3 regions of the Streptosporangium sp. NPDC020072 genome follow, and region 3 is predicted to be linked to each of the others. Evidence: riboswitches for the same ligand, from Rfam matches in the RefSeq annotation. Region 3 holds a riboswitch; each other region holds the start of a gene.
The links. A riboswitch is a leader RNA that binds a small molecule or an ion and turns the genes downstream of it on or off. The one in region 3 is predicted to bind cobalamin.
Positions count from the first base shown of each region.

Region 1: linked by a shared signal. The riboswitch ahead of cobN (cobaltochelatase subunit CobN) and the one ahead of ABZ470_RS25975 (ABC transporter substrate-binding protein) in region 3 are both predicted to bind cobalamin.
Region 2: linked by a shared signal. The riboswitch ahead of ABZ470_RS30855 (CbtB domain-containing protein) and the one ahead of ABZ470_RS25975 (ABC transporter substrate-binding protein) in region 3 are both predicted to bind cobalamin.

Region 1 is NZ_JBEYAB010000006.1:204,814-215,284, forward strand. Features, by position in the region: gene ABZ470_RS16030 (precorrin-2 C(20)-methyltransferase) at 1-234, opposite strand, end outside; gene ABZ470_RS16035 (precorrin-8X methylmutase) at 231-857, opposite strand; gene cobG (precorrin-3B synthase) at 854-2,149, opposite strand; cobalamin riboswitch at 2,161-2,364, shown strand; gene cobN (cobaltochelatase subunit CobN) at 2,481-6,074, shown strand; gene ABZ470_RS16050 (TauD/TfdA family dioxygenase) at 6,094-7,146, opposite strand; gene ABZ470_RS16055 (amino acid adenylation domain-containing protein) at 7,143-10,471, opposite strand, start outside.
Region 2 is NZ_JBEYAB010000014.1:127,387-137,857, forward strand. Features, by position in the region: gene ABZ470_RS30840 (putative cobaltochelatase) at 1-175, opposite strand, end outside; gene ABZ470_RS30845 (histidine phosphatase family protein) at 172-735, opposite strand; gene ABZ470_RS30850 (CbtA family protein) at 732-1,472, opposite strand; gene ABZ470_RS30855 (CbtB domain-containing protein) at 1,489-1,683, opposite strand; cobalamin riboswitch at 1,715-1,834, opposite strand; gene dop (depupylase/deamidase Dop) at 1,926-3,443, opposite strand; gene ABZ470_RS30865 (acyltransferase) at 3,529-4,695, opposite strand; gene arc (proteasome ATPase) at 4,895-6,658, opposite strand; gene ABZ470_RS30875 (tRNA (adenine-N1)-methyltransferase) at 6,864-7,733, opposite strand; gene ABZ470_RS30880 (GNAT family N-acetyltransferase) at 7,896-8,978, shown strand; gene ABZ470_RS30885 (protein kinase) at 8,990-9,778, opposite strand; gene ABZ470_RS30890 (cation:proton antiporter) at 9,897-10,471, shown strand, end outside.
Region 3 is NZ_JBEYAB010000011.1:65,812-76,282, forward strand. Features, by position in the region: gene ABZ470_RS25965 (class I SAM-dependent methyltransferase) at 1-422, shown strand, start outside; gene alaS (alanine--tRNA ligase) at 439-3,084, opposite strand; cobalamin riboswitch at 3,222-3,348, shown strand; gene ABZ470_RS25975 (ABC transporter substrate-binding protein) at 3,541-4,527, shown strand; gene ABZ470_RS25980 (iron ABC transporter permease) at 4,677-5,588, shown strand; gene ABZ470_RS25985 (ABC transporter ATP-binding protein) at 5,588-6,367, shown strand; gene ABZ470_RS25990 (hypothetical protein) at 6,799-8,118, shown strand; gene ABZ470_RS25995 (IclR family transcriptional regulator) at 8,207-8,995, shown strand; gene ABZ470_RS26000 (alpha/beta hydrolase) at 8,999-9,862, opposite strand; gene ABZ470_RS26005 (alpha/beta hydrolase) at 9,884-10,471, opposite strand, start outside.

The DNA.
Region 1 (10,471 bases), on a different contig from region 3:
GCCGGGGTGGTCGGTGGTCTCCGTGGTGAGCGGGTAGATCAGCGCCTCCTCGATCTGCCCCTCCCGCAGGTACGGCGCCGCCACCGAGCGGGCGATGCTCCTGCCGTGGCGGGCGCTGTGGTAGGCGATGACGTCCGCCTCCCCGATGAGCCTGGCCGCCTTGACGGTCACCAGTTCCGGGTCTCCCGGGCCGAGCCCGACGCCCCTGAGCCGTCCCGCTGACGTGTCGTTCACTCGACCTCACTCGCGATCGCGTTGACCGCGGCGGCGGCCATCGCACTCCCACCCCGGCGCCCGTGCACGACCAGGTACTCCAGACCCGCCGGATGCCCGGCGAGCGCCTGCTTCGACTCGGCGGCGCCGATGAAACCCACCGGCACGCCGAGCACGGCGGCGGGCCGTCCCGCCCCCTCCTCGACCATCTCCAGCAGCCTGAACAGCGCGGTCGGCGCGTTGCCGATCGCGACGACCGCCCCTTCGAGACGGTCGCGCCACAGTTCGAGGGCGGCCGCGCTGCGGGTGGTGCCGAGCCGTACGGCCAGCTCGGGCACGCCGGGCTCACCCAGCGTGCAGAGCACCTCGTTGCCCGCGGGCAGGCGGCGCCGGGTCACCCCCGAGGCGACCATCATCGCGTCGCACAGCACGGGCGCCCCCGCGCGCAGGGCCGCCCTGGCCGAGGCGACCACGCCCGGCGACCAGCCGAGGTCGGCGACCAGGTCCACCATCCCGCAGGCGTGGATCATGCGGACCGCCACCTGGGCGACGTCCGGCGGCAGGCCGTCCAGGTCGCTCTCGGCGCGGATGGTGGCGAAGGAACGCCGGTAGATCTCCGCGCCGTCCCGGACGTAGTCGGTCACGTTTCCCCTCTCAGAGCCGCCACGGCGGCCGTGGTCTCCTTGATGTCCGCGCAGTTCAGGCCGCTTTCCGGGCCACTGTTCAAGCCGCTGTCCTCCAGGAGGACCCGGTAGCCGGTCGTGGTCGCGACCACGTCGACGGCCCGTCCTCGCGGGCGGCCGCAACGTCGTTCGCAGCCCGCCCAGTGCACCGGGAGCGTACCGGGGCGGGCGGGGACGGCCGAGGGCGGGTCGCTCTCGGCCGCGATCCAGCGGGCGGCGTCGGCCCGCACGTCGGCCAGTGACTTCGCGCAGCCGGGCCGTCCCGCGCAGGCCGTCACGCCCGTCCACGGCGAGGCCGGGTCGAGGACCAGCCCGGCGGCGACGAGCCGCCCGGCGACCTCGGAGAGAGCGGCCGGGGACAGGCCGGGCAGGACGACGCCGCGCCACGGCGTCAGCCGTACCTCCTCGACGGCCAGGTCGGCCAGCAGGGCGGCCTGGGCGGAGGTCAGCCGCCCCAGCGGCACCGTGACGCCGAGCGTGTTCAGGCCTGAGGGCTGTTCGACGGTCCCGGCGGGACCGTGGGAGGGCGCCGGGACGGGGGCCCGCCGTACGGGGGCGGAGGTCGTCTCCAGGGTGGCCGCGACCCGGGCGGCGACGCGCTCCGCGCAGCCGGGCAGTTCGCCGATCCGCCACACACGGCCCTCCCGCACCCCGGGCTCGGCCAGGAACGCCTCGGCGGCGGTCAGCAGCGCGGCGACCGCCGACCCCGGCGGCATCCGCAGGCCGCTGTCGGTCTCGGCCAGCAGCAACGCCACCTCGCCGGGGCCGGTCGGCAGGATCGCGGCGTCCGCCCCGAGCCAGGCCACGTCGCCCCGGCCGTCGTCGAGCGCGAACAGGAACCGCCCCGGCAGGCCGGCGAGCGCGGGCGTGCCGCACAGGCGCAGGTCGAGCTCACGGGTCAGCGGTCCCACGTCGAGAATCCCCCGGCCGTCGAGGCCGCTCAGCGGTGAGGCCAGGACGTTGCGGACCCGTTCGTGGGTGGCCGAAGGCAGCAGCCCCGCCTGTGCCATGCGGGCCGCGAAATCGTCCCCGGCGCCCAGTCCGCGCACCTGGACGTTCGCCCGGGAGGTCAGCTCGACGACGCCGTTGCCGCAGGTCTCGGCGGCCGAGGCCAGCTCGCGCAGCTGCGGGGCCGTCAGGCGCCCTCCGGGCACCCTGACGCGCGCCAGGCCGCCGTCGGCCGCGGAATGCACCTGGAGCGCCCCCGGGCACGCGTCGGGATGAGATCGTCCGGAGAAGTGACCTTTTGACACGCTGAGGATGGTAACTCCAGTTTCTTGCGGGGACCTCGCTGCCGTAGTCTCATCGTTGGCGACGGCAAAAGGGAGGAAGCCGGTGTGAATCCGGCGCGGTCCCGCCACTGTAACCGGGGAGCGAACCCCATCCAGCCACGGTCCGGCAACGGGCGGGAAGGCCGGGGGGAGCATCGATCCGGGAGCCAGGAGACTCCAGCCGTCGTAGCCGACGACGACCCGGGGCGAGGACCCCGAGGGAGGAAAGCCCTGTGCGCTGTTCGCCGTTCCCCAGCCGCAAGCCCGCACCGCCGTTCACGGCCGCGCCGCTCCCCGCCGGGGAGCGTGGCGAATGATCCTCCTGCTCTCCACCTCCGACACCGACCTGCTCAGCGCCCGCGCCAGCGGCGCGGACTACCGGCTCGGCAATCCCGCCAGGCTCACCGCGGGGGACCTGCCTCCCCTCGTCGAGGGCGCCGACCTGGTCGTCGTACGGCTGCTCGGCGGGCGCCGCGCCTGGGAGGAGGGCCTGGACGCCCTGCTCGCCGGGCCGCTGCCCGTCGTCGTGCTCGGCGGCGAGCAGGCGCCGGACGCCGAGCTGATGGAACTGTCGACCGTGCCCGGCGGGGTCTGCGCCGAGGCGCACGCCTACCTCGCCCATGGCGGGGCCGCCAACCTCGCCGAACTGGGCCGCTTCCTGTCGGACACGCTGCTGCTGACCGGCCACGGCTTCGCCCCGCCCGCCCCGACGCCCGCCTGGGGCGTGCTCGAACGCCGGGCGCGCCGCGAGGAGGGCCCGGTCGTCGGCGTGCTCTACTACCGCGCCCACCACGTCGCGGGCAACACCGCCTTCGTCGAGACGCTCTGCGCCGCGATCGAGGACGCGGGCGCCCGCGCGCTGCCCGTCTACTGCGCCTCCCTGCGCAGCGCCGAGCAGGGCCTGCTCGACACCCTGGGCACGGTCGACGCCCTGGTGGTGACCGTGCTGGCCGCGGGCGGCACCCGCCCGGCCACCGCGTCCGCGGGCGGCGACGACGAGGCCTGGGACGTCGGCGCGCTCGCCGAACTCGACGTGCCGATCCTGCAGGGCCTGTGCCTGACCGGCGGCAGGGCCGCCTGGGAGGCCAACGACGACGGCCTCTCCCCGCTCGACGCGGCGACCCAGGTGGCGATCCCCGAGTTCGACGGGCGGATCATCACGGTGCCGTTCTCCTTCAAGGAGATCGACGGGGACGGCCTGACCGTCTACGTCGCCGACCCCGAGCGGGCCTCCCGCGTGGCGGGCATCGCCGTACGGCACGCCGTCCTGCGGCACGTCCCGCCCGCCGAGCGGCGGATCGTGCTGATGCTGTCGGCCTACCCGACCAAGCACTCCAGGATCGGCAACGCCGTCGGCCTCGACACCCCGGCGAGCCTGGTGCGGCTGCTTGCCGCGATGCGCGAGCACGGCTACGACATCGGCGCCGAGGACGAACTGCCCGGCGTCACCGGGCAGGACGGCGACGCGCTGATCCACGCCCTCATCGCCGCCGGAGGCCAGGACCCCGACTGGCTCACCGAGGAACGGCTCGCGGGCAACCCGGTGCGGATCAAGGCCTCCCGGTACGCCGCGTGGTTCGCCACGCTGCCCGAGGACCTGCGGACCTCGGTCGAGGAGCACTGGGGACCCCCGCCCGGCGAACTGTTCGTCGACACCTCCGCCGACCCGGACGGTGAGATCGTGCTGGCCGCGCTGCGCGCGGGCAACGTCGTCGTCATGGTGCAGCCGCCCCGGGGGTTCGGCGAGAACCCCATCGCCATCTACCACGACCCCGACCTGCCGCCCAGCCACCACTACCTGGCCGCCTACCGCTGGCTGTCCGACGGCTTCGGCGCGCACGCCGTGGTGCACGTCGGCAAGCACGGCAACCTGGAGTGGCTGCCCGGCAAGTCGGCGGGCCTGTCGGCCTCCTGCGGCCCCGACGCCGCCCTCGGGGACCTGCCGCTGATCTACCCGTTCCTGGTCAACGACCCCGGCGAGGGCACCCAGGCCAAGCGCCGCGCCCACGCCACGCTGGTCGACCACCTCGTCCCGCCGATGGCCCGCGCCGACACCTACGGCGACATGGCCAGGCTTGAGCAGCTCCTCGACGAGCACGCCTCCATCGCCGCGATGGACCCGGCCAAGCTGCCCGCGATCCGGGCGCAGATCTGGACGCTGATCCAGGCCGCCAGGCTCGACCACGACCTCGGCATCGAGGACCGTCCGCACGACGCCGAGTTCGACGACTTCCTGCTGCACGTGGACGGCTGGCTGTGCGAGGTCAAGGACGTCCAGATCCGCGACGGCCTGCACGTGCTCGGCGCGGCCCCGCAGGGCGCCGTCCGCGTCGACCTGGTGCTGGCCATCCTGCGCGCCCGCCAGATGTGGGCGGGCGGCATGGCACTGCCCGGCCTGCGCGAGGCGCTCGGCCTGCGTGAGGACGGCACCGCCGGGCGCCTGGGCGTCGACGAGGCGGAGGCCGAGGCCAGGTCACTGGTCGAGGCGATGGAGGAACGCGGCTGGGACCCGGCCGCCGCGGCCGAGGCCGCCGCGTCCGTGACGGGCGGCGACCGGGAGCAGGTCGGGCGTGTCCTGCGGTTCGCGGCCGAGGAGGTCGTCCCCAGGCTGGCGCGCACCGTGGACGAGATCGGCGCGATCCTGCACGCCCTCGACGGCGGCTACGTCCCGGCGGGACCGAGCGGGTCGCCGCTGCGCGGGCTGGTCAACGTGCTGCCGACCGGCCGTAACTTCTACTCGGTCGACCCGAAGGCCGTGCCGAGCAGGCTGGCCTGGGAGACCGGGCAGGCGATGGCCGAATCACTCCTCGAACGCTACCGCTCCGAGCACGGCGACTGGCCGCGCTCGGTCGGCCTGTCGGTGTGGGGCACCAGCGCCATGCGCACCGCAGGGGACGACGTGGCCGAGGTGCTGGCGCTGCTGGGCGTGCGCCCGGTGTGGGACGAGGCGTCGCGGCGGGTCACCGGCCTTGAGGCGATCCCCGCCGGGGAACTGGGCAGGCCCAGGATCGACGTGACCGTCCGCATCAGCGGCTTCTTCAGGGACGCCTTCCCGCACGTGGTCGCCCTGCTCGACGACGCCGTACGGCTGGCCGCCGGGCTGGACGAACCGGACGAGGACAACTACGTCAGGGCGCACGTGCTGGCCGACACCCGTGAGCACGGCGACGAGCGCAGGGCGACCATGCGCATCTTCGGCTCCCGTCCCGGGGCGTACGGCGCCGGGCTGCTGCCGCTGATCGACAGCCGCAACTGGCGCGACGACGCCGACCTGGCCGAGGTGTACGCCGTGTGGGGCGGCTTCGCCTACGGAAGAGGCGTCGAGGGGGTCCCGGCCAGGCAGGACATGGAGGCCGCCTACCGGCGGATCGCGGTCGCGGCCAAGAACGTCGACACCCGCGAGCACGACATCGCCGACTCCGACGACTACTTCCAGTACCACGGCGGCATGGTCGCCACCGTCAGGGCGCTCACCGGCAGGGCACCCGCCGCCTACGTCGGCGACAGCACCCGCCCCGACGCGGTCCGCACCAGGACCCTGTCCGAGGAGACCTCCAGGATCTTCCGCGCCCGGGTGGTCAACCCGCGCTGGCTGGCCGCCATGCGCAGGCACGGCTACAAGGGCGCCTTCGAGCTGGCCGCGACCGTCGACTACCTGTTCGGCTACGACGCCACCACCGGGGTCGTGGCCGACTGGATGTACGACAAGCTCGCCGCGACCTACGTGCTCGACCCGGAGAACCAGGCGTTCCTGTCCGAGTCCAACCCGTGGGCGTTGCACGGCATCGCCGAACGCCTGCTTGAGGCAGCGGGCCGGGGTATGTGGGAACACCCCGACCCGGACGTCCTGCGCGAGCTGCGGGAGGTCTACCTCACATCGGAGGGGGACCTGGAGGACGGCGCCTGACCGGTCCCCTCCCGAGGAGTCAGGAACGGCGGCCGAACCAGCGGCGTCTCTTCGCCGGTCCGGCCGCCGGGGCCGCGAAGCCGCCCAGCGGCGGGACCGTCGGCGCGCAGTCGTCCAGGGCGACCGGGTCACCCATCGCGACCACGATCCTGCGGCCGCCCCGGAACGCCTCACGGGCGTGCGCCGACAGGATGTTGTCCACGATCAGGACGTCACCCGGCCGCCACGTCTCCCTGACCGTCGCCCGCCGGTAGGCCTCGTCGATCGTCTCCACGTCCTGCCTGGAGATCGGCTCGCCGTCGCCGTAGGCCGTGTTGAAGGGCAGGTTGTCGTGTCCGAGGTCCTCAAGGAACACCTCACGCACCTCCGGGTCGAGCGCCCACTCGTTCCAGAAGACCGTGTGGTTGAACCACACCTCCTCCCCGGTCCCCGGGTGGCGGATGGTCGCCGAGCGGCGCTGCGTCGTACGCAGCCTGTCGCCGTCCAGCCACTCGTGGGCGATGTGGTTGGCCGCGCAGTACGCGGCGACCTCGTCCCTGTCCTCGGTGCCGAAGGCGGTGCGCCAGCCGAGGCTGATGTGGTCGCCGTAGTTGCGCACCAGGGACCAGCCGTGCGCGCGGAACCGGTCGGCGAGCGGCGCCGGGATGTCCCCGAGCACCTTGCGCACGTCGGTCACCGGGGTCGCGCCCCCCTGGTCGGGGGCGACCAGGCAGCCGAACATCAGCAGCCCGGGGAAGCTGAGCGCGTAGCTGTTCTCGTTGTGCGGGCGGATCGCCTGGGACGGCGGCAGGTCCGTCGAGGAGTAGACGTCCTTGCCGAAGTGGCTGCGCGGGGTGGCCTTCTCCACATACCCGGCGGGCCTGGAGACCAGGGCGTCACGCACCTCGGCGAAGTCCTCGACCCCCGTGAGCGGCAGCCCCCGCAGGTAGAGGGCGCCGTGGACGTCCAGGCCCGCCCTGAGGGCCTGACGGTTCTCCCGCAGCCACTCGCAGGTCTCCCTCAGACCGGCCCCCTGGGCGTCGGCCGCGGCGGGGCGGCCGTCCTCGACCTCCCAGGCGATGGTGGTGTTCACGATGCGCGCGTCCTTTCGAGTTCTTCGATGCCGACGAGGTCGTCGGGCCTGGCGTCGGGCACGTCGTCGTCGAAACGCGCCAGGGTCCTGATCCGGAGGCCCGCGACCGTCAGCAGGGCGATGCCGAGCCCGCACAGCAGGTAGAGCAGCCCGATGCCGCGTCCCGGCCCGGTGCCGATCACCACGCCGAGGGTGCCGGCGAGCGGGCCGCCCGCGGCGAGCAGCGGGTCGAGGAGGGGGGCGGCGAGCGGGGCGATGACGCCGAAGCCGATCGGTGTGGTCGCCGCGGCGATCATGGTGTTGACCGCGATGACGCGCCCCTGGAAGCGGTAGGGCACCTTCACCTGGATGATCGTCATGATGACGCCGTTGATCAGCGCCAGCGCGTAGGACATGCCGAAGGCCCCGGCTCCGATCAGCCAGAGGTTGGGCCGCAGCCCGATCAGCAGTCCCGAGACCGCCATCAGCGTCGTGGTGAGGATCACGCCGCGCAGCCTGCGGTGGGTCGGGCCGCCCCACAGGCTCATGGTGACGCCGCCGGCGACCGCGCCCGCTCCGGCCGCGACCGCCATGGCACCGGCGGCGGTCAGCGAGGAGAAGGACAGCACGAGCGGCGAGACCATGACGAACATGGGCGCCAGGAACAGGTTCACCCCGGCGAAGAGGGCGAGCATGGCCCGGAAGCTCCGGTGCCCCAGCGAGAACCGGAAACCGTTGGCGATCTCCGCGGACATCGGCTCACGGCGGCGCAGCCCCAGCGTGGTGGGGAACCTGACGAACAGCACCACGACGACGGCGAAGACGTAGGCCGCCACCTGGATGGTCAGGATGCCCTCAAGGCCGATGGCGGCCAGCAGGCCGACCGCGACGAGCGGGACGAGGAACTGGGCGGTGCCGATCGCCAGCTGCACGATGCCGTTGGCGTGCCCGAGGTAGCGTTTCGGCACCAGCTGCGGGATCGACGCCTGGTAGGCGAGCCGCTGGAAGGTCGCGGAGACCGAGACGACCGCTATCAGCACGTACAGCGGGGCGACCGTGAGCCCGCCGGTGAGCAGCAGGGCGAGCATCGCCGCCTGGGCCAGCCCCGAGCACAGGTCACCGGCGATCATCACCCGCCGCCGGTCGTGACGGTCGACCACGGCGCCCGCCAGCGGCGCGACGCAGATTCCCGGCACCAGGGCGAGCAGGGCGATGAGCCCGAAGTGGACCAGGGACCCGGTGACCGTGTAGATCCAGATCGGCACCGCGAACTCGGTCAGCGCCGACCCGGTCAGCGAGACCAGCTGCCCGAGCGCGACGGCCAGGAAGCGGCGCACGTCCGGCTCCCGCTCCCGCCGTACGGCGGCCCGCCGCGTCACGGAGTCCTGCAGCCACCAGGTGCCGCCCGCCTCCCGCGAGTGCTCCCGCCGCCAGGCCTCGTCGGCGGTGTGGGTGCCCGTCAGGATCTGGGCCAGCTCACCGGCGCGGTACTTGGGGAAGAAGTGGCCCGCCTCGTCGATGACGACCAGCGAGGCCGACTCGGACACGAAGCACCACTCCTTGAAGCGCTCCTGGTAGAACTCGGTGCCCGGGTCGCGTTCGCCGACGACCGAGATGACCGGCGCCCGCAGCCGCGGCTGCTCGGCGGCCAGGATCCGCGTGTAGTACTCCTCGGCCATCCGGCCGTCCTCACGCATCAGCTCGACGGTGAAGGCCACCTGCTCCTCGTCGAGTCCGGACACGTCGCCGCCGATGGCGCGCAGTTCGGCCGCGACCCTCCTGGTGCCCTGCAGCCGGTCGTTGATGAGGCTGCTGAGCGGGCCGAGGAGACGGCCCCTCGGCTTGGCGAAGGGGAAGATGCCGCCCAGGTAGAGGGCGTCGAGCTCACGGCCGGACGCCTCGACGTGGCGGGCCAGTTCGATGGCCAGGGCGCTGCCGGGCGCGCAGTGCCCGTAGATCACGACGGGGCCCCGGACGCGTTCGGCGATCTCCTCGGCGCAGAGCCTGGCCACCTCCTCGAAGGGCAGCTGCCCCTCCTCGCCCGGCTCACGCCCCGGCGCGGCGACCGCGTAGAGGGAGTAACCGGCGGGCATCGCGTCGGCGAGCGTCTGGTAGACGACCGCGTTCGCGCCGCCGTACGGCACGCAGATGACGGAGCCGACCCGGTCCTCGGGGGCGACCGGGCGGGTCAGCTCGGCCAGGACGCGGCGCGGCGCGGCGGCCCCGGCCCGGCGTTCGGTGACGAGCGTGGCGAGGGCGGCGACCGTGGGGTGGGTGAACATCTCCAGCACGCCGATCGGCGGCCTGCTCTCCGGGAAGGCCTTGCGCATCCTGGCCACGACCTGGGTGGCCAGCAACGAGTGGCCGCCGAGCTCGAAGAAGTCGTCGCCGGTGCCGACCCGTTCGAGGTCGAGGACGCCCGCCCAGATGGCGGCGACGGCCTCCTCCGTCGGATCGGCCGGGGCGGTGTAGCCGGGCCGCAGGTCGGGCCGTTCCGGCTCCGGGTCGGGCAGCGCCGCGCGGTCCACCTTGCCGTGCGCCTGGAGCGGGAGCCGGTCGAGCCAGACGAACCGGCCGGGGACCATGTACTCGGGGAGCCGGTCGAGCAGGAACGCCCGCAACTCGGCGGCGCCGGTCTCCGGCGCGTCCGGTTCCCGTTCGAGCCACGCGACGAGACGGTCGCCGCGCAGCCCGGCCACACCCTGGACGACGCCGGGCAGGGCGCCAAGCGCCGCCTCGACCTCGCCGGGCTCGACCCGGTAGCCGCGGATCTTCATCTGGTGGTCGGCCCGGCCGAGGAAGTCGAGGCGCCCGCCGGGGAGCCACCGGACGAGGTCGCCGGTGCGGTACATGCGCGCGCCCGGCTCGCCGTACGGGTCGGCGACGAAGCGTTCCGCGGTGAGGCCGGGCCTGCCGAGATAACCCCTGGCCAGGGTGTCGCCGCCGACGTAGAGCTCACCGGCGGCCCCCGGCGGCACCGGGCGCAGCGCCCGGTCGAGCACGTAGACGCGGGCGTCGGGGAACGGGCGGCCGACGGGCCAGGCCGTACCGCCGGACAGGGCCGACGGGTCCACCCGCTCGCCGGTCACCGCGACGACCGTCTCGGTCGGGCCGTAGCTGTTGAAGATCGCGCAGCCCGCGCGGGAGGCCAGGTCACGGACCCAGGAGGCCGGGGACGCCTCACCCGCCAGGACGAGCGCCCGGCGCGGCAGCAGCCGTTCCGGCTCGACCTCCGCGCCGAGCGCGGCCAGGTGGGAGGGCGTCATCTTCAGATAGTCGAGGCCCCGCACGGCCTCGGCCAGTTCGGGCCCGGAACCGCGGCGGGGCAGCTGGTGCAGGGTTCCGC
Region 2 (10,471 bases), on a different contig from region 3:
GCGCCCGCACGATCGTGGACTTGGCCGTGCCCTTCTCCCCTCTGACCAGGACTCCGCCGACACCGGGGGAGACGGCGTTCAGGATCAGGGCGAGCTTGAGGTCCTCCGACCCCACGATCGCGGTGAAGGGATAGCGCGGGTCGCGCACCTTGACTGCCTCCTCGGCTCTCGTCATACGGGGTAACTCAGCCGCCAGCGTCCGCCCCGCCCGGTGAGCGTCACCAGGGCGAGGGGCGCGACGTCGACGCGCCAGAAGGCATGGGCCGGGGCGCCGAGGGCGTGCACGACCGCGGCCCTGACCACCGGGGCGTGGGTGACGGCGACCGTCCGCCCCGGGCCGAGGACCGCGAGCCAGGCCGCGACCCGGCCGACGAGTCCGGTGATCGGCTCCCCGCCGTGGGGGGCCGCCGCCGGGTCGGTGAGCCAGGCCGCGAGTCCTTCGGGATCGGCCGCCTCGACCTCGGCCAGCGTCATGCCGCGCCAGCGCCCGTAGTCGCAGTCGGCGAGCGACGGCTCCGGCCCGGCACGCAGGCCGAGCGCCTCGGCCGTCTGCGCGCAACGCAGCTCGGCTCCGCGGACGGCCCGGCCCGGACCGATCCGCGGGGCCAGCGCCCGGGCGCGGCGCAGGCCGTTCCCGTCGAGCGGCTCGTCTCCGGGAAAGGCCGCCCGTGCCGTCGCCCGTGTCGAGGCGTGACAGACCAGCAGCAGGCGCGCGACCCCCGAGGGGGCCGTCACGCCGGGCTGCGCCTGCGCGCGGCGAAGGCGAACAGGGCTCCTACGCCCAGCCAGAACACCGCCTGTGTCCCGAGGGAGGCCAGACGGAAGTCCCACAGGAGACCGGCGGGGAACCCCTCGGGCACCTCGTCGATCCCGGGCAGCAGGGTCCAGGCCGCCGCGACCGGCACCAGCAGCGCCGCGCCGCCCGCGAGCCAGCGCGGCCACGCCTCCTCGGAGGAGACGTAGCGGTGCGCGGCCGCCGCGGCGCCGACGGAGAGGATGCCGATGGCGACGGCGACCAGGTAGAGCACCGTGCGCTGGTTGATCGTCTCCGGGTCACCGACGGCCGGTGGGTTGGCGGGATATTTCACGAAAGGGATAAGGACGATCGCGACAAACGCCGCCGCCGCGAGGGAGACCGCCAGCAGCGGTTCCGATCTCGGGCCGACCCGGCCGCGCACCCCCGCGTACACGAGGGCGAACAGGCCCCCGAGAGCCAGGCCGTACAGGGCCAGGGCGAGGAAGAGGCCGAAGCGCTGGCCGTTCCTGCTGACCGGCGCCTCCTCCCCGTGGGAGTGGGCGGGCTCGGCCGCCTCGTGACTGTGGGCACCGGTGCCGGAGGAGGCCGCCGCGGCCTCCTCCAGCGCGATGGCCCGCTCGACGCGGGGCTCGCCCACGGTGTAGGCGAACACCCCGGCGAGCAGTCCTGCGAGAAGGCCGACGAGCATGCCTCTGACGATGAGTTTGGTGATCACGTGTGGCTCGGTGCGCTCAGTGGCAGGGAACACCGAGCAGGTGACGCCCGTCGTGCATGAGTTCGTGCAGGTAGTTACCGGCCTGCGAGATCGCGCCCTGGTCGAAGGCGACCAGGTAGGCGAGGAGCAGCAGCACCGGTACGGCGAGAAGCCAGCGGGTGAGCGAACCGAGCGGGATGGGCTTGACCGGCGGAGCAGAGATCTGGCTCACGGCCACCTCCTTCAGGGGATTGACGCGCCCCTTTTCGTAGGTCGGTGGCGGCCGAGTGACCTGGCTCCCCGCCCTCTCGGGCCGGTTACAGTGGCGCGACCGCACCGGAATCTCACCGGATTTCCCTCGCACCGCCACAAAACACCCGGAATGTATACCGGTTCACAGCGTCCGTCAATCCATGCGATAGCGGACACAAAGCTATAAACCGTGCGGGCGGGAGCACCCGCCCGCACGGGAGGTCACTGATCGCCGGTGAGAGCGGTGACCAGGTCGGCGGCGGTGCGACAGCGGTCGAACAGCTCTCCGACATGGGCCTTCGTACCGCGCAGCGGCTCCATGGTCGGAACGCGCTGCAGGGACTCCCTGCCCGGGATGTCGAAGATGACCGAGTCCCAGGACGCGGCGGCGACCGACTCGCTGAACTGGCTCAGGCAACGACCCCTGAAGTAGGCCCGCGTGTCGCTCGGCGGCGCCTCGATGGCCCGCCGTACCTCGTCCTCGGTCACCAGGCGCTGCATCCTGCCCCGGGCGACCAGCCGGTTGTACAGGCCGCGCTCGGGGCGGATGTCGGAGTACTGCAGGTCCACCAGCTGCAGTCGCGGGTGGGACCAGGCCAGGCCGTCACGGGTACGGTAGCCCTCCAGCAGTTCGAGCTTGGCCACCCAGTCGAGCTCCCGCGACAGCTGCATCGGGTCCTCGGCCAGACGGGTCAGGACGGACTCCCAGCGGTCGAGGACGTCCTTGGTGATCTCGTCGACGCCGTTCCCGCTGCGCTCCTCGGCGTACTTGCGGGCCAGCTCCAGATACTCCATCTGCAGCTGCACCGCGGTGAGCCTGCGGCCGTCGCGCATCGCGATCTCGTACTTCAGCGTGGGGTCGTGGGAGACCGCGCGCAGCGCCTGGACCGGGTTGTCGACCGCGAGGTCACGGGTGAAGTAGCCGTCCTCGATCATGGCGAGGACCAGCGCGGTCGAGCCCAGCTTCAGGTAGGTCGAGATCTCCGACATGTTGGCGTCGCCGATGATGACGTGCAGCCTGCGGTACTTCTCCGGGTCGGCGTGCGGCTCGTCCCTGGTGTTGATGATCGGCCGCTTGAGCGTGGTTTCCAGGCCGACCTCGACCTCGAAGAAGTCGGCCCGCTGACTGATCTGGAAGCCCTCGCCCCGGGAGTCCTGGCCGATGCCGACCCTGCCGGCACCGACGACGACCTGCCGGGAGACGAAGAACGGGGTCAGATACCTGACGATGTCGGCGAACGGCGTGGCGCGCCGCATCAGGTAGTTCTCGTGGCAGCCGTAGGAGGCGCCCTTGTTGTCGGTGTTGTTCTTGTAGAGCTGGATCGGAGCGTTGGCGGGGACGGCCGAGGCGCGCGTCGCGGCGTCGTGCATGACGCGCTCCCCCGCCTTGTCCCAGATCACCGCGGCTCGTGGATTGGTGCATTCGGGAGTCGAGTATTCGGGATGGGCGTGATCCACGTACAGCCGGGCCCCGTTGGTGAGGATCACGTTGGCCAGGCCCAGATCCTCGTCCGTGAGCTGGCTCTGGTCGGCCACCTCCCTGGACAGGTCGAAGCCCCGGGCGTCGCGCAGAGGGTTCTCCTCCTCGAAGTCCCAGCGTGCCCGCCTGGCCCTGGCCGCCGAGGCCGCCAGATAGGCGTTCACCACCTGGGAGGAGGTCACCATCGCGTTGGCCCCCGGCTGTCCGGGCACGGAGATGCCGTATTCGGTCTCGATGCCCATCACCCGCCGTACCGTCATGCGCACCCTCTGTTCATCCAGGACGACTACTCCGCCGTATATATCCCCGACCCTAGACCCTTCACTATCCCCGGTGACCAGACAGTTATGGCACAGAGGCCTTTTCTGAGGCGTTTTCTCCCGGGGCCCCCGGAGCGGGAACCGCTCCCCCGCCGGGACCGCGTCCGTGCCTCCCCTGTGGTACGGCCGCCCGCCGCCGCCTGGCCTTGACGAACTCCTGGATGGGCCGCTCGACGAGCCGGTGTACCAGGTAGGACAGCACCAGCGTGACCAGCACGGTGACCGCGACGGTCAGCCAGGGCGCGAGCGTGTCGCGCAGGACGGGCACGAGCACGGCGGCGACCGTCGAGTGGAACAGGTAGAGGGGGTAGGTCAGCGCGCCGAGCACGACCAGCCCGCGCCAGCGCAGCCAGCCGAGGGCGCCCAGCGCCACCAGCGCCATGAGCACGTAGAAGATCACGACGGTCACGACGACCGCCCAGCCGGGCACCGGCATCGCGGCGTAGCCCACCGCGTCGATGCGGCCCTCGACCCTGGCCAGGGCCGCGTAGACCGCCAGCCCGCCGCTGAGCCCGGCCACGCACCACAGCACCGGCCTGGGGCCGTGCTTGGTCATGAGGAAGAAGGCCATGCCGCCGACGAAGTACGCCGCGTACTTCGGCATCACGATCAGCTGTACCCACTCGTTCTCGTTGCCGGTGAAGATCCCGGCCGCCAGCAGCCACACACCCATGAAGACCAGGCAGCGGGTGAATGTCACCCCGACGATCACCAGGATCGAGATCAGCAGGTAAAAGCGAAGCTCGGCCCAGAGCGACCAGTAGACGCCGTTGGCGTCGGTCAGGCCGAAGGCGCGCTGGAACATGGTCAGGTTGACCAGGTAGTCGCGCAGGCCGAGCTTGGGGTCCAGGGCGGTGGCCGCGCCCAGGCCGTAGACGGCCGCGACGACGCCCACGCTGATCCAGTAGGCGGGAAAGAGCCGCACCAGGCGTGACAGGGCGAAGGCGCCCAGCCCCCGCCCCCAGACGCTCATCAGGATCACGAAGCCGCTGATCATGAAGAACAGCTCGACGCCGAGGATGCCCAGGCCCGCCGGGGTGGCCGTCTCCGGGAACAACTTCGCCGGACGCTCCCCCCAGACCGAGGCGAAGGCGATGAGGTAGTGGAAGGCGACGACCCCGACGGCGGCGAGGAAACGCAGGAGGTCGAGTTCGGCGAGGCGGCCGGTTCCCTTTGCGGCCGTGCCGGTCATGTGCCCGCCGGGGCGAAGTGTTCACGCACGCCACTTGGACGGTGTTTCGATCAACCGGGTTCCCTCGGCCCGGATCTTGTTCCCGCTGTTTTCCGTGACCCGCCTTCCGGGCCTCGCGGCGGTTTTCCGAGGGCCCGTGGAGGGGACACGCGAAGGCGGCGCGCGCCCTCGGAGGGCACGCGCCGCCTTGGTCGTGCTTCTACAGGTACTGACCGGTGTTGGCGACCGTGTCGATGGACCGGCCCGCCTCGGTGCCCTGCTTGCCCGTCACGAGGGTGCGGATGTAGACGATCCGCTCGCCCTTCTTCCCGGAGATGCGGGCCCAGTCGTCGGGGTTGGTGGTGTTGGGCAGGTCCTCGTTCTCGGAGAACTCGTCCACGCAGGCCGCCAGCAGGTGCTGGATCCGCAGCCCCTTCTGCCCGGTGTCCAGGAACTGCTTGATGGCCATCTTCTTGCCGCGGTCCACGATGTTCTGGATCATCGCGCCGGAGTTGAAGTCCTTGAAGTACAGGACCTCCTTGTCACCGTTGGCGTAGGTCACCTCAAGGAAGCGGTTCTCCTCGCTCTCGGCGTACATCCGCTCGACCACCCGCTGGATCATCGCCGAGATCGTGCCGCCACGGCTTTCACCGTGCTCGGCAAGGTCGTCGGTGTGCAGCGGAAGGTCCTCGATGAGGTACTTCGAGAAGATGTCCCTGGCCGCCTCGGCGTCCGGCCGCTCGATCTTGATCTTGACGTCCAGACGGCCGGGCCGCAGGATCGCCGGGTCGATCATGTCCTCACGGTTGGAGGCGCCGATGACGATGACGTTCTCCAGGCCCTCGACACCGTCGATCTCGGACAGCAGCTGGGGAACGATGGTGTTCTCGACGTCGGAGGAGACGCCGGAGCCACGGGTCCTGAAGATCGAGTCCATCTCGTCGAAGAACACGATCACCGGGGTGCCCTCGGAGGCCTTCTCCCTGGCGCGCTGGAAGACCAGGCGGATGTGCCGCTCGGTCTCGCCGACGTACTTGTTGAGAAGCTCGGGACCCTTGATGTTGAGGAAGAAGCTCTTGCCCGACTGGCCGGTCTTCTCCGCGACCTGCTTGGCCAGGGAGTTGGCCACCGCCTTGGCGATGAGCGTCTTGCCGCATCCGGGCGGGCCGTACAGCAGCACGCCCTTCGGGGGACGGAGCTTGTGCTCGCGGAAGAGGTCGGCGTGCAGGTAGGGGAGCTCGATGGCGTCCCTGATCTGCTCGATCTGCCGCATGAGCCCGCCGATCTCCTCGTAGGAGATGTCGGGCACCTCCTCCAGGACGAGTTCCTCGACCTCGGACTTGGGAATGCGCTCGTAGACGTAACCGGAGCGCGGCTCAAGCAGCAGCGAGTCGCCCGCGCGGATCGGCTGGTCGAGCAGCGACTCGGCCAGTCTCACCACCCGCTCCTCGTCGGCGTGCGAGATCACCAGCGCGCGCTGGCCGTCCTCAAGGAGCTCCTTGAGCATGACGATCTCGCCGACCTCCTCGTATCCGAGGGCCTCGACGACGTTGAGCGCCTCGTTGAGCATGACCTCCTGGCCACGCTTCAGCGAGTCGACGTCCACCGCTGGACTGACGTTCACTCGAAGTTTGCGACCGCCGGTGAAGACCTCCACCGTGCCGTCTTCCCTGGACTCAAGGAACACGCCGAAGCCGGAGGGCGGCTGCGCCAACCGGTCGACTTCCTCCTTGAGCGCGACGATCTGGTCCCTGGCCTCCTTGAGGGTGGCCACGAGCCGCTCGTTCTGGCCGGTTACGGCCGCGAGGTTCGCCTGTGCTTCATGGAGACGCTCTTCGAGAATCCTGGCCTGCCGGGGAGACTCCGTCAGCTTCCGACGTAGCGTGGTGATCTCCTCCTGCAGGAAGGAGACCTGTGCTGTGAGGTCGGCGACCTCCCGTTCGCGCTGCGCGGCACGAGCCTCGGCGTCGTCGCGAGCTGCCACGGCGTCACCTCCTTCCCAGTCGAGACCGACTACTCAAAACCCTACCCATCTGGGGGCTGTCCCTTACCTGGCCGAGCAGTGTTCGTATGCCTACATTAAGTAGGCACTTAACAATCCCTTATGGTGCGTTTAGTCCTTGGAGCATAAGAACACGGAGTTCTGTTCCCGCGTCACTCTCCGGCGCACCCTCGTGGCTGAATCGTCATCAACTGGTGGAAGAGGTGGACTCTTCGCCATATGCCCCCTTTGCTGGACGCCTGCGACGCGGTGGTGGGGTCACCCCGTCCGCCATGCGACGCGCGGTGACGAGAAACCCGGTGTGCCCGACCATCCTGTGGTCCGGCCGTACGGCGAGGCCCTCGACATGCCAGTCGCGAACCAGGGTCTCCCACGCATGAGGCTCGGTGAAACTCCCGTGTTCGCGGAGAGTTTCCACCGTGCGGGACAATTGGGTGGTTGTCGCCACATAACAGCAGATGACACCACCCGGAGTGAGGGCCTTGGCCGCGGCGTCGACGCACTCCCACGGCGCGAGCATGTCCAGGATGATCCGGTCGACGTCGCTCTCGTCGAGCGCGTCCACGAAGTCACCGACGACCAGGCGCCACTGGTCCATCGGGCCGCCGTAGAACTTCTCCACGTTCTTGGTGGCGACCTCGGCGAAGTCCTCACGCCGCTCGTAGGAGGTGACCCGGCCCTCGGAGCCGACCGCGCGCAGCAGGAAGCAGGTCAGCGCGCCCGAGCCGACCCCCGCCTCGACGACACGCGCGCCGGGGAAGATGTCGGCCATGGCGACGATCTGCGCCGAGTCCTTGGGGTAGATGACCGCGGCGCCACGCGGCATGGACAGCGTGTAGTCCTGGAGCAGGTGCCGGAACGCGAGATACTGGGTGCCGCCGGACGAACGCACCACCGACCCCTCGGGCCGGCCGATCAGGTCGCTGTGCGGGATGCCGCCCTTGTGCGTGTGGAAGACCCCGTCTTCCTTCAGCGTCACCGTGTGACGCTTGTTCTTGGGATCGGTGAGCTGAACCTGATCCCCGGCCTGAAACGGCCCATGCCTGCGAAAACCCATGCCCGCAAGGTTATCGGCGCCCGGCCGCCACCCGTCCCGCCGGCGAGGACCCGATGAAGGCCCGATGAAGGCCTCGACGCACGCCGGAGAGCGTGATCGGACCGAAATGATTGGTCCCCCTTCATGGGGAACTGATAGCACTTGGGGATGCTCCCACAAGACGTGATCCTTTCCCGGGACGTCGTCCTGCGCCCACCGGCCGAGACCGACGTCGAGTCGATCGCCCGCGCCTGCGACGACCCCCGGATCAGCCGTTTCCTGCCGACCCTGCCGGTGCCGTACACCCGTGACGACGCGTTCGCCTACCTGAGGGCGGCCGAGCGGTCCTGGCGGGACGGCGGCGCCTCCTTCACCATCGCCGACACCGAGACGGACGAGTGGATGGGCAACATCGGCCTCAGGCCGCTCGACGCGCGCGGCAACGGCGAGGTGGGCTACCTGGTCGCTCCGTGGGCGCAGGGGCGGGGGGTCGCGACGGCGGCCACCAGGGCGCTCACCGAATGGGCCTTCGCCCTCGGGGTGCGGCGGCTCGAACTGCTGACCGATGTCGAGAACCTGGCCAGCCAGCGGGTCGCGCTCGCCGCGGGCTTCCAGCGCGAGGGCGTCAGGCGCTCGGCCGAGGCCCGCAGGGACGGCGGCAGGAGCGACCTGATCGCCTTCGCCCGCCTGTACGGCGAGTCCGGCGAACGCGTCCAGCCCTTCCTGCCCGCCCTGCCGGGCGGTTCCCTGTCCGACGGCGTGGTACGGCTGAGGCCCCTGGGCCCCCAGGATGTCGCCGACCACCACGCGCTGGAGAACCTGCCCGACGTCGTGCGCTACAGCGTCCCCCCGGAGGGGCCGGACATGGCCAGGGTCGAGAAACTGTGCCGGGAGGCGGGGGCGCACTGGCTGGCGGGCGAACGCGTCGAGCTGACCATCAGAGAGGCCGCGACGGACGCCTTCGCCGGGCACATCCAGCTGACCTCGATCGTCCCGGTGCTCGGCCAGGCGATGACCGGCTACAGCCTGCTGCCCGCCTTCCGCGGCAGGGGGTTCACCGCGCGGGCGGTGAACCTGCTCGTCGAGTGGGCCTTCGAGCACACCCCGCTGACCAGGGTCGTCGCGGGCACCGCCCCCGACAACCACGCCTCGCACCGGGTGCTTGAGCGCGCGGGCTTCACCAGGGAGGGCCTGGTGCACGGCCTGCTGCCCGGCCCTGACGGCACCCGCCTGGACGACCTGCAGTGGTACAGGCTGCGAGGGTAGGACCGGCCCCTTCAGTCGAGCAGCGCGTGCAGGCGGTCCGCGACCCCCCTGGCGGTCGGCCGCGCGGCCATGTCCCCGATGCAGGCCCGGACGAGGTCGGCCAGCTCCGGCTCCAGATCGCCGCTGACCGACGGCGGCGTCGTGCTGACCCTGCGCAGGGTCAGCAGCGGGTCGTGGACGGGCAGCTCGCCGTACAGGCCGGTGCGGGTCATCGACCAGTGCAGCGTTGCTCCGAGCGACCACACGTCTCCCTCGGGAGAGGGGTCACCGCCCCGCAGCAGCGCGGGGTCGGTGAACTCGGCCGACCCGATGCCGCCCATCCCGGTCACCGTCGCGCCGGGCGCGAACACCTGCGACAGGCCCAGGTCCGACAGCTTGCCCCCGGTCTCGGTGAGCAGCACGTTGCCCGGATGGACGTCCCGGTGCAGGATGCCCCCCTCGTGCAGCGCCTGGACGGCCTGGGCCGCGCACGCGACCGAACGCAGGACCCGCTCCCGCGAGGGCGTCCCGGCGGGCAGTCTCAGCGAGCCCTCGGGTAAGTACTCCATCGAGTAGTAGAAGACCCCACCCTGCTGCCCCGCGTCGTAGAGCGTCACGAGGTACGGCGAGCGCACCGTGGCGAAGGCCTTCAGCTCCCTGGTCGCCCGCCGGAAGGCGTCCTTGCCGGTGCCGCCGACCACCTTCACCGCCACCAGGTCGGCCTCGACCGGCAGCCGCCGTGGTCTCCTCGCCAGGTAGAACTCGCCATGGTTGCCCGTTCCCAGCGGGCGGACGAACTCGTAGTCGGCGATACCCTCCACCGGCGTTCCCTTCGACGTGCCCCGCGACGCTCGCGATGATCTATTAAGACGGTAACGTCGCCTTGGTCACTCTCGGGGCTTTTCATTACTTTCATTACTTACGGGGAAGCGTGTCCCAGTGTTCCACGTTGATTTGCTGCTGCTCGACCTCGTGATCGTCCTCATCTCCGCGCGATTATTGGGGGCCGTGGCCCGGCGGCTCGGCCAGCCACCGGTCGTCGGGGAGATCGTGGCCGGCATTCTTCTCGGCCCGACCCTGCTCGGGCCGCTTCTCGGCGACCGGCTGTTCGGCGACGGGATGATGCCCCCGCTGCGCGCCCTGGCCGACGTCGGGCTCGTGCTGTTCATGTTCGTCGTCGGCATGGAACTCGACCAGAAGCTGGTCAGGGGCCGGGGCAGGACCGCGGTGACCGTGGCGCTCGGCTCGACGCTCGTGCCGTTCGTGCTCGGCTGCGCGCTGGCGCTCGGCATCGCGGGCGACCACGTCGACGGGGCCAGGACGCTGCCGTTCGTGCTGTTCATGGGCGCGGCGATGTCGGCGACGGCCTTCCCCGTGCTGGCCAGGATCATCACCGACCGGGGGATGCAGCGCTCCACGGTCGGCGGCCTCTCGCTGGCCTCCGCCGCGGTGATCGACGTGCTCGCCTGGACCGCGCTCGCCGTCGTGGCGGGCCTCGCGGGCGCCGGCGGGAG
Region 3 (10,471 bases):
ACCTGGTGTACAACACGATCGGCAACCTCCTCACCCAGGACGACCAGGTCCGCTGCTTCGAGAACGCGGCCCGGCACCTGGCCGAGGACGGGGTGTTCGTCGTGGAGTGCCGGATACCGACCGCCCCGGCGCGCCCTCGTCACCAGTACGTCGACGCCGAGCACGTCGGGGTCGACCACGTCGGCCTGGACGTGTGCCGCTACGACCCGGTGACGCAGATCCTCGACGAGAACCACGTCAGGATCAGCGCCGAGGGCATCGTCCTCAGTCCCATCAGGCTCCGCCTGGCCCATCCGCCGGAGTTCGACCTCATGGCCCGGATCGCGGGTCTCCGGCTGCGTGAGCGCTGGGGAGGCTGGGAACACGAGCCGTACACGGCCACGAGCCGGCGGCACGTCAGCGTCTACGAACACGCCGGGTGAGCCGGGGCGGGTCCGGTCACGCCGGCGTCCGGTCCGTGAGGAGGGCGGCGAGGGCGGCCAGGGCCTTGTCCGGGTCGGCGGGCCTGCGGCCCTGGGCCGTCTCGGCGTTGCCGCCGCCCCGGCCCTCGGGCAGCGCCCTGACCAGGTCAGCGGCGGCCAGTCCCCGGGTACGGCCCGCGGCGTTCACGGTGACCACGAGGGCCGTGCCGGACAGCACCGCGGCGACGCCCGGCCGGTCCTCGGGCAGCGCCGTGCCGACGCGCTCGGCCAGGAGGCGGGCGTCGGTCTCCGTGGTGCCGGTGGCCAGCAGGACGTCGCCGTGGACGGTCGCGGTCGCGGCGACCTGACCGGCCTCGACGGTCAGGAGCCGGTCGCGGAGCCTGGCCGTCTCACGTTCGCTCTCCCTGAGGCGTTCGGCGAGGGCGGCGACCCGGTCGGCGACCTCCGCGCGGGGGGCGTTGAACTGCTCGGCGATCCGGGAGACGAGGTCGCGCTCGCGGGCGAGGTAGCGGAAGGACTCGATGCCGGTGACGGCCTCGATGCGGCGCTGCCCCGAGCCGACCGACGACTCGGCGGTGACGGCGACGCCGCCGATCTGGGAGGAGCGGTCGACGTGGGTGCCGCCGCACAGCTCCCGTGACCAGGCGCCGCCGATCTCGACGACCCGGACGGTCTCGTCGTAGGTCTCGCCGAACAGCGCCAGCGCCCCGATCTCACGGGCCTCCCGAAGGGGCATGTGGCGCACCTCGACCGGCAGGTCCCCGCGGATCGCGACGTTGGCGGCGTCCTCGATCTCCCCGCGGGCTCCGGCGGGCAGGGCACCGCGCCAGGAGAAGTCCAGGCGCAGGTGGCCGGGCCGGTTGTAGGAGCCGGACTGCAGGGCGGCCGGGCCGAGCGTGGCGCGCAGCGCGGCGTGCACGACGTGGGTCGCCGAGTGGGCCTGGCGGGCGCCCGCGCGCCACTCGGGGTCGACCTGGGCGCGTACGGGCTGTCCCGGCGCCAGTTCCCCGTCCAGGACGCGCACCTGGTGCACGACCAGCCCGGGGACGGGGCGTTGCACGTCCAGCACCTCGGCGGACAGGCTCGGGCCGTGCAGGGTTCCCGCGTCGCTCTCCTGGCCGCCGGACTCGGCGTAGAACGGGGTGCGGTCGAGGACGACGCCGACGATCTGGCCCGCGACGGCCGTGGCCACGGGCGCCCCGTCGCGGAGCACGGCCAGGACCGTCGAGTCGGTGGTCAGCGTCGTGTACGCCCGCCAGTCGGTGGGGCCGTGCTCGTCGAGGAGGGCGCGGTGCAGTCCGGTGTCGGCGTGGCCGGTCTTCCTGGCGCGGGTGTCCTCACGGGCGCGGCGCCGCTGCTCGGCCATCAGCTCCCTGAACCCGGTGACGTCCACGTCGAGGCCGTGTTCGGCGGCGATCTCGACGGTCAGGTCGATCGGGAAGCCGTAGGTGTCGTGCAGCTTGAAGGCCGTGGCCGCGGGCAGCCGTTCCCCGGTCCGGGTGATGGCCCGGTCGAGCAGCGCGCTGCCCTGGCGCAGCGTCGAGCGGAAGGTCTCCTCCTCGCCGTAGGCGTAGGCCGAGATCCGGTCGAAGTCGGCGGCCAGCTCCGGGTAGGAGGGCGCCATGCAGTCGCGGGCCACCGGCAGCAGTTCGGGCAGGACCGGGTCCTCGTAGCCGAGCAGCCGGACGGCGCGGATCGCCCGGCGCAGGATCCGGCGCAACACGTAGCCACGTCCCTCGTTGGAGGGGGTGACGCCGTCGCCGATCAGCATGAGCGCGGTGCGGACGTGGTCGGCGACGACCCGGAGCCGGACGTCGTCGGGGTGGCTCTCGGCCGCGGACGGCCCGGAGCGCACGCCGTACCTGGTTCCGGTCAGCGCCGCGGCGGCGTCCAGGACGGGCCGGGTCTCGTCGGTCTCGTAGAGGTTGTCGACGCCCTGGAGCAGCGCCGCCATGCGTTCCAGGCCCATGCCGGTGTCGATGTTGCGGGAGGGCAGCTCGCCGAGGATCGGGTAGTCCTCCTTGCCGACGCCCTCGCCCCGCTCGTATTGCATAAAAACGAGGTTCCAGAATTCGAGGTAACGGTCCTCGTCGACCTCGGGCCCGCCCTCTCGCCCGTAGGCCGGACCACGGTCGTAGTAAAGCTCGGAGCAGGGCCCGCACGGCCCGGGGACGCCCATGGACCAGAAGTTGTCGGCCTTGCCGCGCCGTACGATGCGGGCCTCCGGCAGGCCGATCACGTCCCGCCACAGGGCGTGGGCCTCGTCGTCGTCCAGGTAGACGGTGGCCCAGATCCGGTCGGGGTCGAGGCCGTAGCCTCCCTCGGCCCGAGGCTTGACCGTCAGGTCCCAGGCGAGCCTGATCGCCTCCTCCTTGAAGTAGTCGCCGAAGGAGAAGTTGCCGCTCATCTGGAAGAACGTGCCGTGCCTGGTGGTCTTGCCGACCTCGTCGATGTCGAGGGTGCGGATGCACTTCTGCACGCTGGCCGCCCGGGGGGACGGCGGTGTCCGCTGCCCGAGGAGATAGGGCTTGAACGGCACCATGCCCGCGTTGACGAACAGCAGCGTCGGGTCGTCGGCGGGCAGCGGCGCGCTGGCGGCCACGGTGTGCCCCGCCGCCGCGAAGTGCTCAAGGAACCGCCGTTTGACCTCCGCCGTCCGCACTTGCCCTCCCGAAGCCGCCGGTCTTTGCAATTGCAAATTTGTTGCAACAAGACATCGTACAGCCGCCACCGGAACCGGAAGCCATCTTCAGCGCATCAACGGCTTCGTGCAATGATGACCGGCGAAGGCGAGCGCGGACGAGGAAGCCGGTGCGAATCCGGCGCGGTCCCGCCACTGTGATCGGCGAGCGGACCCCCACGAGGTCACCGCCCCCTGCGGGGTGGGAAGACGGGGGCGAGCATCGACCCGAGAGCCAGGAGACTCACGCGGTCGCCTCCTCGACGAACTGGGGCGGATCTCCCCGGAGAGGAGCGGGTCGGCCGATGGATGACCTCGCGTGGCGACGACCGCACGAGCCCTCCGCGCCGACGTGTGCCCGGAGACGACCTCCTGGCCGGTTCCGTGACCTTCCGGCAGGGCCGTCCCATGGTGCAGATCCCGTGAGAGGAACCGTCCGTGACGGTCAGACGTCCCCTGTCCCTGTTGCTCGCCCTGTCCTGTGCCGTGCTCCTGGCCGGTTGCGGCGCCTCCTCCGGAGCCCCGGCTGAAGCCCCTGCCGGGGCCGTCGCGGGCTTCCCGGTCACCCTCGACGACTGCGGCGTCAGGACGACCTACGACCGCCCGCCGCGGCGGGCGGTCTCGCTCAACCAGCACGCGACCGAGGTGATGCTGGCGCTGGGACTGCAGGGGTCGATGGCCGGCACCGGATATCTCGACGACAAGGTCCTGCCCGAGTACCAGGCCGCCTACGACGGGGTGAAGGTGCTCTCCAGGCAGTACCCCTCCTACGAGGCGCTGCTGGCCGAGGAGCCCGACTTCGTCTACGGCGGTTTCTCCAGCGCCTTCGACGAGAAGGAGGGCCGCGGCCGCGACGCGCTGGGCAAGGCCGGGATCGACACCTACCTCAACGTCGAGCAGTGCCCGTCAGGCCCGGTGGACATGGACCTGATGGACCGGGAGATCCGCAACGTCGCCACGATCTTCGGCGTGCGCGAACGGGCCGAGGCGCTCATCACCCGGCTGCACGAGCCCCTGGCGCGGGTGAGGGAGAGGCTCGCCGACGTCGAGCCGGTCAGGTTGTTCGTCTACGACAGCGGCGACAAGACCGCCTTCACCGCCGGGGGCAAGGGCGTCGGCGACGAGATCATCACGCTGGCGGGCGCGCGGAATGTCTTCACCGACGTGGACAAGACGTGGGCCGACGTGTCGTTCGAGCAGGTCGCCGAGCGCGCGCCCGACTGGATCGTCGTCTACGACTACGGCGAGGAGAAGGTCGAGGACAAGAAGAGGTTCCTGCTGTCGAACCCGGCGCTCGCCGACGTTCCGGCGATCAGGCACAGGCGGTTCGCGGTGCTGCCGCTGTCGTCGGTCGTGCTCGGGGTCCGGGCGCCGTCGGCGGTTGAGTCGCTGGCCCGGCAGATCCACCCCGACCGGTTCGAGTGAGCGGCCTGACCGGGCTCTCCCGGACGACGCCCGTCGCCCGGCGCCCCGGCCTGCCGTACCCGCTGACGCTCGCGCTGTGCGCGCTGCTGCTCGGCGGGGCGGTCACGGCGGGGGTCGCGGCCGGTTCGATCAGCCTGCCCGCCGAGCAGGTGTGGGGCATTCTGCTGCACCGCCTCCACCCCGCGCTGGCCGAACCGGTCTGGTCCCCGGTCAGGGAGACCGTCGTCATGGACGTACGGCTGCCGCGGGTGATCCTGGGCGGGGTCATCGGCGCCGGACTTTCGGTCTGCGGGATGGCGTTGCAGGCGCTGGTGCGCAACCCGCTGGCCGATCCGATGCTGCTTGGCGTCTCCTCCGGCGCCAGCGTGGGCGCGGTGAGCGTGACGGTGTTCGGCCTGACCTTCCTCGGCCCGTTCTCACTGCCGGTCGCCGCGTTCGCGGGGGCGCTGGCGGCGCTGGTCACGGTCTATTTCCTGGCCCGGTCCGGCGGGCGGATGACCACGGTACGGCTGGTGCTGGCCGGGGTGGCGACGGCCGAGGTGCTCTCGGCGGCGGCCAGCTTCCTGGTGGTGACCTCCGACGACCCGCACCGGGCCCAGTCGGCCGTCCGCTGGATGCTCGGCGGCGTCGCCGGGACGACGTGGACGACGGTGTGGGTGCCCGCGGCGGCCGTGACGGCGGGCACCGTCGTCCTGCTGGGCGTCTCACGCCCGCTGAACCTGCTGCTGGCCGGGGAGGAGGCCGCCGCCTCCCTGGGGCTGGATGTGCACCGCTTCAGGGCGGCGCTGTTCGTGCTGGTGGCCATGGTGATCGGCACCGTCGTCGCGGTCAGCGGGGCCATCGGGTTCGTCGGGCTGATCATGCCCCATGTGGTGCGGCTGCTCGTCGGGGCCGACCACCGGCGGGCGCTTCCGGCCACGGCGCTGCTCGGAGCGGCGTTCCTCATCACGGCCGACCTGGTCGCCAGGACGCTGATCACCCCCGAGGAGATCCCGGTGGGGATCATCACGGCGCTGGTCGGCGGGCCGTTCTTCCTGTGGCTGATGCGCAGGAGGACCTGATGGGCGCTCTGGCCGTACGGGAGGTCTCGGTGCGGATCGGCGGCAGGGACCTGGTGCGCGCGGTGACGTTCGAGGTGGCCCCCGGTGAGGTGCTCGGCCTGGCCGGGCCCAACGGCGCGGGCAAGTCGACCCTGCTGAGGACCCTCTACCGGGTGCTGCGCCCCACCGCCGGGCAGGTGCTCCTCGACGGGCACGACGTGTGGCGGATGCCGGGCAGATGGCTGGCCCGCCGGCTGGCCGCGGTGCTTCAGGATGGCGGCGGCGACTTCGGGCTGAGCGTCCACGACGTGGTGTCCATGGGACGTACCCCGCACAAACGGGCCTTCGACGGCGACTCCCCCGCCGACCGGGCGATCGTCGCCGAGGCGCTGGAGCGGCTGGACGTGGCCGATCTGGCCCACGCGCCCTTCGACCGGCTCTCCGGCGGGGAGAAGCAGCGGGTGCTGATCGCCCGGGCGCTGGCGCAACGACCGGAGGTGATGGTGCTGGACGAGCCGACCAACCACCTCGACCTGCGCCACCAGCTCGACGCGCTGCGTCTGGTGCGCGGGCTCGGGATCACCGCGGTGATCGCGCTGCACGACCTCAACCTGGCCGCCGCGTTCTGTGACCGCCTGTGCGTCATGGACGGCGGCGCGGTCGTGGCGCTCGGGACCCCGCGCGAGGTGCTGACGCCTGAACTGCTGCGGGACGTCTACCGGGTGGACGCCGAGGTCGGCGCGCATCCGAGGACGGGCGTCCCCCAGGTGACGCTGATCACCGAGGGGGACGCGCCGTGAGGGAATCCGTGCCTCAGTAGCCCAGTGAGACGGTGTGGCCGACGGTCTCGGGGACGGCCAGCGTGGCGAGGAGGCCGCGGCGTTCTTCGCCCTCACCTTCCTCGAACGGCTCACCGTGTGACGACCACTTATGGGATAGAGATCTTCACCGTGGCGTCGCCGTACGCCGATTCCGTGTGGGCGTCCCGCTGAGCGGGACGTTTCCATGGGCGGCTCCCCTCCGGCCGGCGGATCATCTCGGCAGGGCGGAAACGGCTCCCGCGTGGGACCCCCGGCCACGCGCCGGGGCTCCACGCGGGACGAGTCAAGGAGATCCCCATGCCACGTCCCCTGCTGGTCCTGCTGGTCTGCGCGGCCGTCGTCGCGGCGCTGCCGCCGCTGTGGCGCCTGCTCGCCAGGCGGGTCAACACCCAGGTCCGCCGGATCAACCGGTGAACGCGCCCGACGGGCTCGACGGGCTCGACGGGGACCGGCGCGACCTGGTCGCCGCGGCCTGGCGGCACGTCACGGGCGACCGGCTGCGGGAGCTGTTGCGCGGCCTGGTGGACGTCCCCAGCCCCACCGGCGGCGAGCGTCCCCTGGCCGAGCACATCGCCGCCACCCTGACGGCCGCCGGTGTCACGGCGGCCGTCCAGCCGCTCGACGACCGGCAGGCCAACGCGTGGGGCCGGTTGCGCGGCGACGGCGGCGGCCCCGACCTCATGCTGTACGCGCCGATCGACACGCTGACCACCGGCCGCGAGGACGAGGACGTCCCGTGGATCGGCCCCGCGCTGCGCCCCGACATGCGCCCCGCCGCCCGCGTCGAGGGCGACCTGGTGACCGGGCTCGGCGCGGGCAACCCGAAGGGGCACGCCGCCTGCGTGCTGATGGTCGCCGAGGCCGTCCACCGGGCCGGGCTGCCGCTGGCCGGGGACCTGCTGGTCGCCTTCGGGTCGGGCGGCATGCCCGCCAACGCCGCGCCCGGCGCAGGACGGCGCAATGTCGGGCAGGGGGTCGGCTGCTCCTACCTGCTCGAACAGGGGATCTGGGCGGACTTCGCGGTGATCGCCAAGCCGGGGTGGACGGTCTCCTGGGAGGAGGTCGGGCTGGCCTGGTTCGAGGTCGTCGTCCACGGCGTCCACACCTACGCCGGCTCACGGCACCGTCTGCCGTACGAGAACGCGGTCGCCAGGGCGGGCGAGGTCGCCGTACGGCTTGAGCGGTGGTTCGCCGGGTACGCCGAGCGGCACACCGAGGGGACGGTCGCCCCGCAGGGCGTCGTCGCCGCGATCGAGGGGGGCTGGCCGTACCGGGCCGCGGTGACCCCGGCCGCGTGCCGGTTGCTCGTCGACCTGCGGCTGAGCCCGCGCACGACCCCCATGGAGGCCAAGCGGGAGTTCGGCGCCGCGATCGAGGAGATCCGCGCCGAACTGCCCGGCGTCCCGGTGACGTTCGAGATGGTGCTCGCCGTACCCGGCACCGCCTCCGACCCCGGGGGCTGGGTGGCCCGTGAGGCCGTCGCCGCCTGGGAGGCCGCCGAGGGGCGTCCGCACGAGGTGGCCCTCGGCAACAGCGGCGCCACCGACGCCAACATCCTGCGGGGACGGGGGGTGCCGACCGTGCGGATCGGCATGCCCAAGATCGCCGGGCTCGACTTCTCCCTGGGGATGAACACCGCCGACGTCAGGGAGATGGAGCGGCTCACCCGGCTGCTGGTCCGCGTCGCCGTCAACACGGTCACCAGGTCCCGCACGGAGGTGGGCATATGACCAAATCGGTCACAGAGGGTAGCTATTTCGAATGGAACGCACCAAACTACTCCTCACAGGTCTCCGAACCACCTGGGAGGTCCCTGCGATGACGGTGCTCCCGTTCGCCCGCGCCGGATCGACGCCGGGCAACGCCGAGGCGATGAACTCCGTCCTGGGCAAGGCCCGTCTGATCATCGAGGCCTTCACGGCCGAGGACGACGCCCTGTCCCTGTCCGAGCTGGTCAGGCGCACCGGGGTGGCCAAGGCGAGTGTGCACCGGCTCGCCCAGGAGCTGCTCGGCTGGGGGGTGCTCGAACGGGCGGGCAGCCACTACCGCCTGGGGCTGCGGCTCTTCGAGATCGGCCAGCGGGTGCCCAGGCAGCGGATCCTGCGTGAGGCGGCCCTGCCGTACATGGAGGATCTGCTGCTCGCCACGCACGAGACCGTCCACTTCGCCATCCACGACGGCCTCGACGTGCTGTACGTCGAGAAGCTCATGGTGCACCGGGGCCTGCGCAAGCAGTCCCGGGTCGCCGGGCGGCTCCCCCTGTTCTGCACCGCGACCGGGAAGGTGATCCTCGCTTTCTCCCCTCCTGCCCTCTTCCACGAGGTCGTACGGCGCGGCCTCACCCCCATGACGCACCGGACGATCACCCAGCCGGGGCTGCTCCAGGCCCAGATCGCCAGGGTCAGGGCGGAGCACCTCGCGGTCGAGGCCGAGGAGACCAGGCTCGGTTACACGAGCCTGGCCGTGCCCGTCTTCGGGGACACCGGCGCGCTCGCGGGCGCGTTGTCGATCACGGCGCCCACCTTCAGGATGAACCACGGCCGGTTCACGGCCGCGCTGCGCACCGCGGCGCTCGGTGTCTCCAGGACGCTCCAGGCGACGGGCTGACGCCTACGCGGAGATCGGGTGCCCGGCGAGGAAGGCCAGGCTCAGCCCGTTGTAGCGCGCGGCCTGCTCGTGCTGGGGCCAGTGGCCGCACTCGTCGAACAGCACCAGCTCCGAGCCCGCGATGGCCTTGTGCATCGCGGCCGCCTCGGGCACCTCGCCGAAGGGGTTGTCACGGCCCCACACGATCAGGGTCGGCACGTCGAGCCTGGCGAGGTCCTCCGGACGCAGGATGTTCCGCAGCCGGGTCTCCATGTCCTGCAGGCACAGCAGGTTGCCGATGTTGGCGGCGAAGCCCGGCCGGTGGTAGACGGCGTGCCTGACCGCGACCAGTTCCTCGGTCGCGTCCTTCGCGTCGGCCATCAGCAGCCGCAGCCGCCGCCTGGTCAGGTCGATGTCGTCGCCGGTGACCGCCTGCCTGGTCGAGGTGCGGATGCGCTCCATGACCTTCGGGTTGGCCACGGTGCCCCCGGCGCAGAGCAGTTGCAGGGAGGCCACCCTCCCCGGCGCGTCGATCGCGGTGCGCGCCCCGACCCAGCCGCCGAGGGACTCTCCGACGATGTGGGCGCTCTCGATCCCGGCCGCGTCCATGTAGGCGAGCAGGTGGTCGCGGTAGCGGGGGATCTCGTAGGGGTAGTCCGGCATGCCGGTGTATCCGTGGCCGAGCATGTCGATCGCGTGGCAGGCGTAGCGGTCCGCGTGGGCGCCGAGATTGCGGGCGAAGGCCTCCAGGTGGCCGCTGGTGCCGTGCAGGAAGATCACCGGCTCACCGGTCCCCGCCTGCAGGGAGCGGGTGGGGACGCCCCCGGCGTCGACGGTGGTGACCCGGAAGTCGAGACCGGTCAGTTCGGTCCAGATGGTGGTGGTCATGGGGTTCTCCTCCATGGTCGTTCAGGGGTGGTCGACGGAGCGCAGGAAGCCCTCGACGACGGCGTGGTAGGCGGCGGGCCGTTCCTCCTGCAGGTGGTGCGAGACGTGGTCCATGACGTGCAGGTTTCCGCGCCTGAGCATCCGCGACAGCATGAGCGGGTAGTCGGGGGTGAGGAAGGCGTCCTCCCGCCCCCAGATGAACAGCGCCGGCGCCTCGACCAGCCCGAGCTCGGCGGTGAGGTCCTGCCAGTCGCCCCGGGGCGAGTCCGTCATCGCGGCGAGTTCGCGCTCCCCGGGGTCGAGGCTCTGCCGCCAGCGCATGTCCACGGTCTCCTCGGGCAGGCGCGCGGCGTCGTACCACTCCAGCCGGGTGATCAGCTCGCGCATCTTCTCCCGGGTCGGTCCCCGCCCGCCGTAGTAGACGTCGCGGGCGGCGCGGCCCCGGTGCCCGCGCTCCGGCAGGGGCGCCAGAGGACCGTAGAAGACGGGCATGCTGCCGGTCACCACGAGGGAACGGACACGATCGGGGTATCGGGCCGCGAGGCACAGCGCGATGGTGCCGCCCCAGGAGTTGCAGACGAAGTCGGCCCTCTCGACGCCGAGGACGTC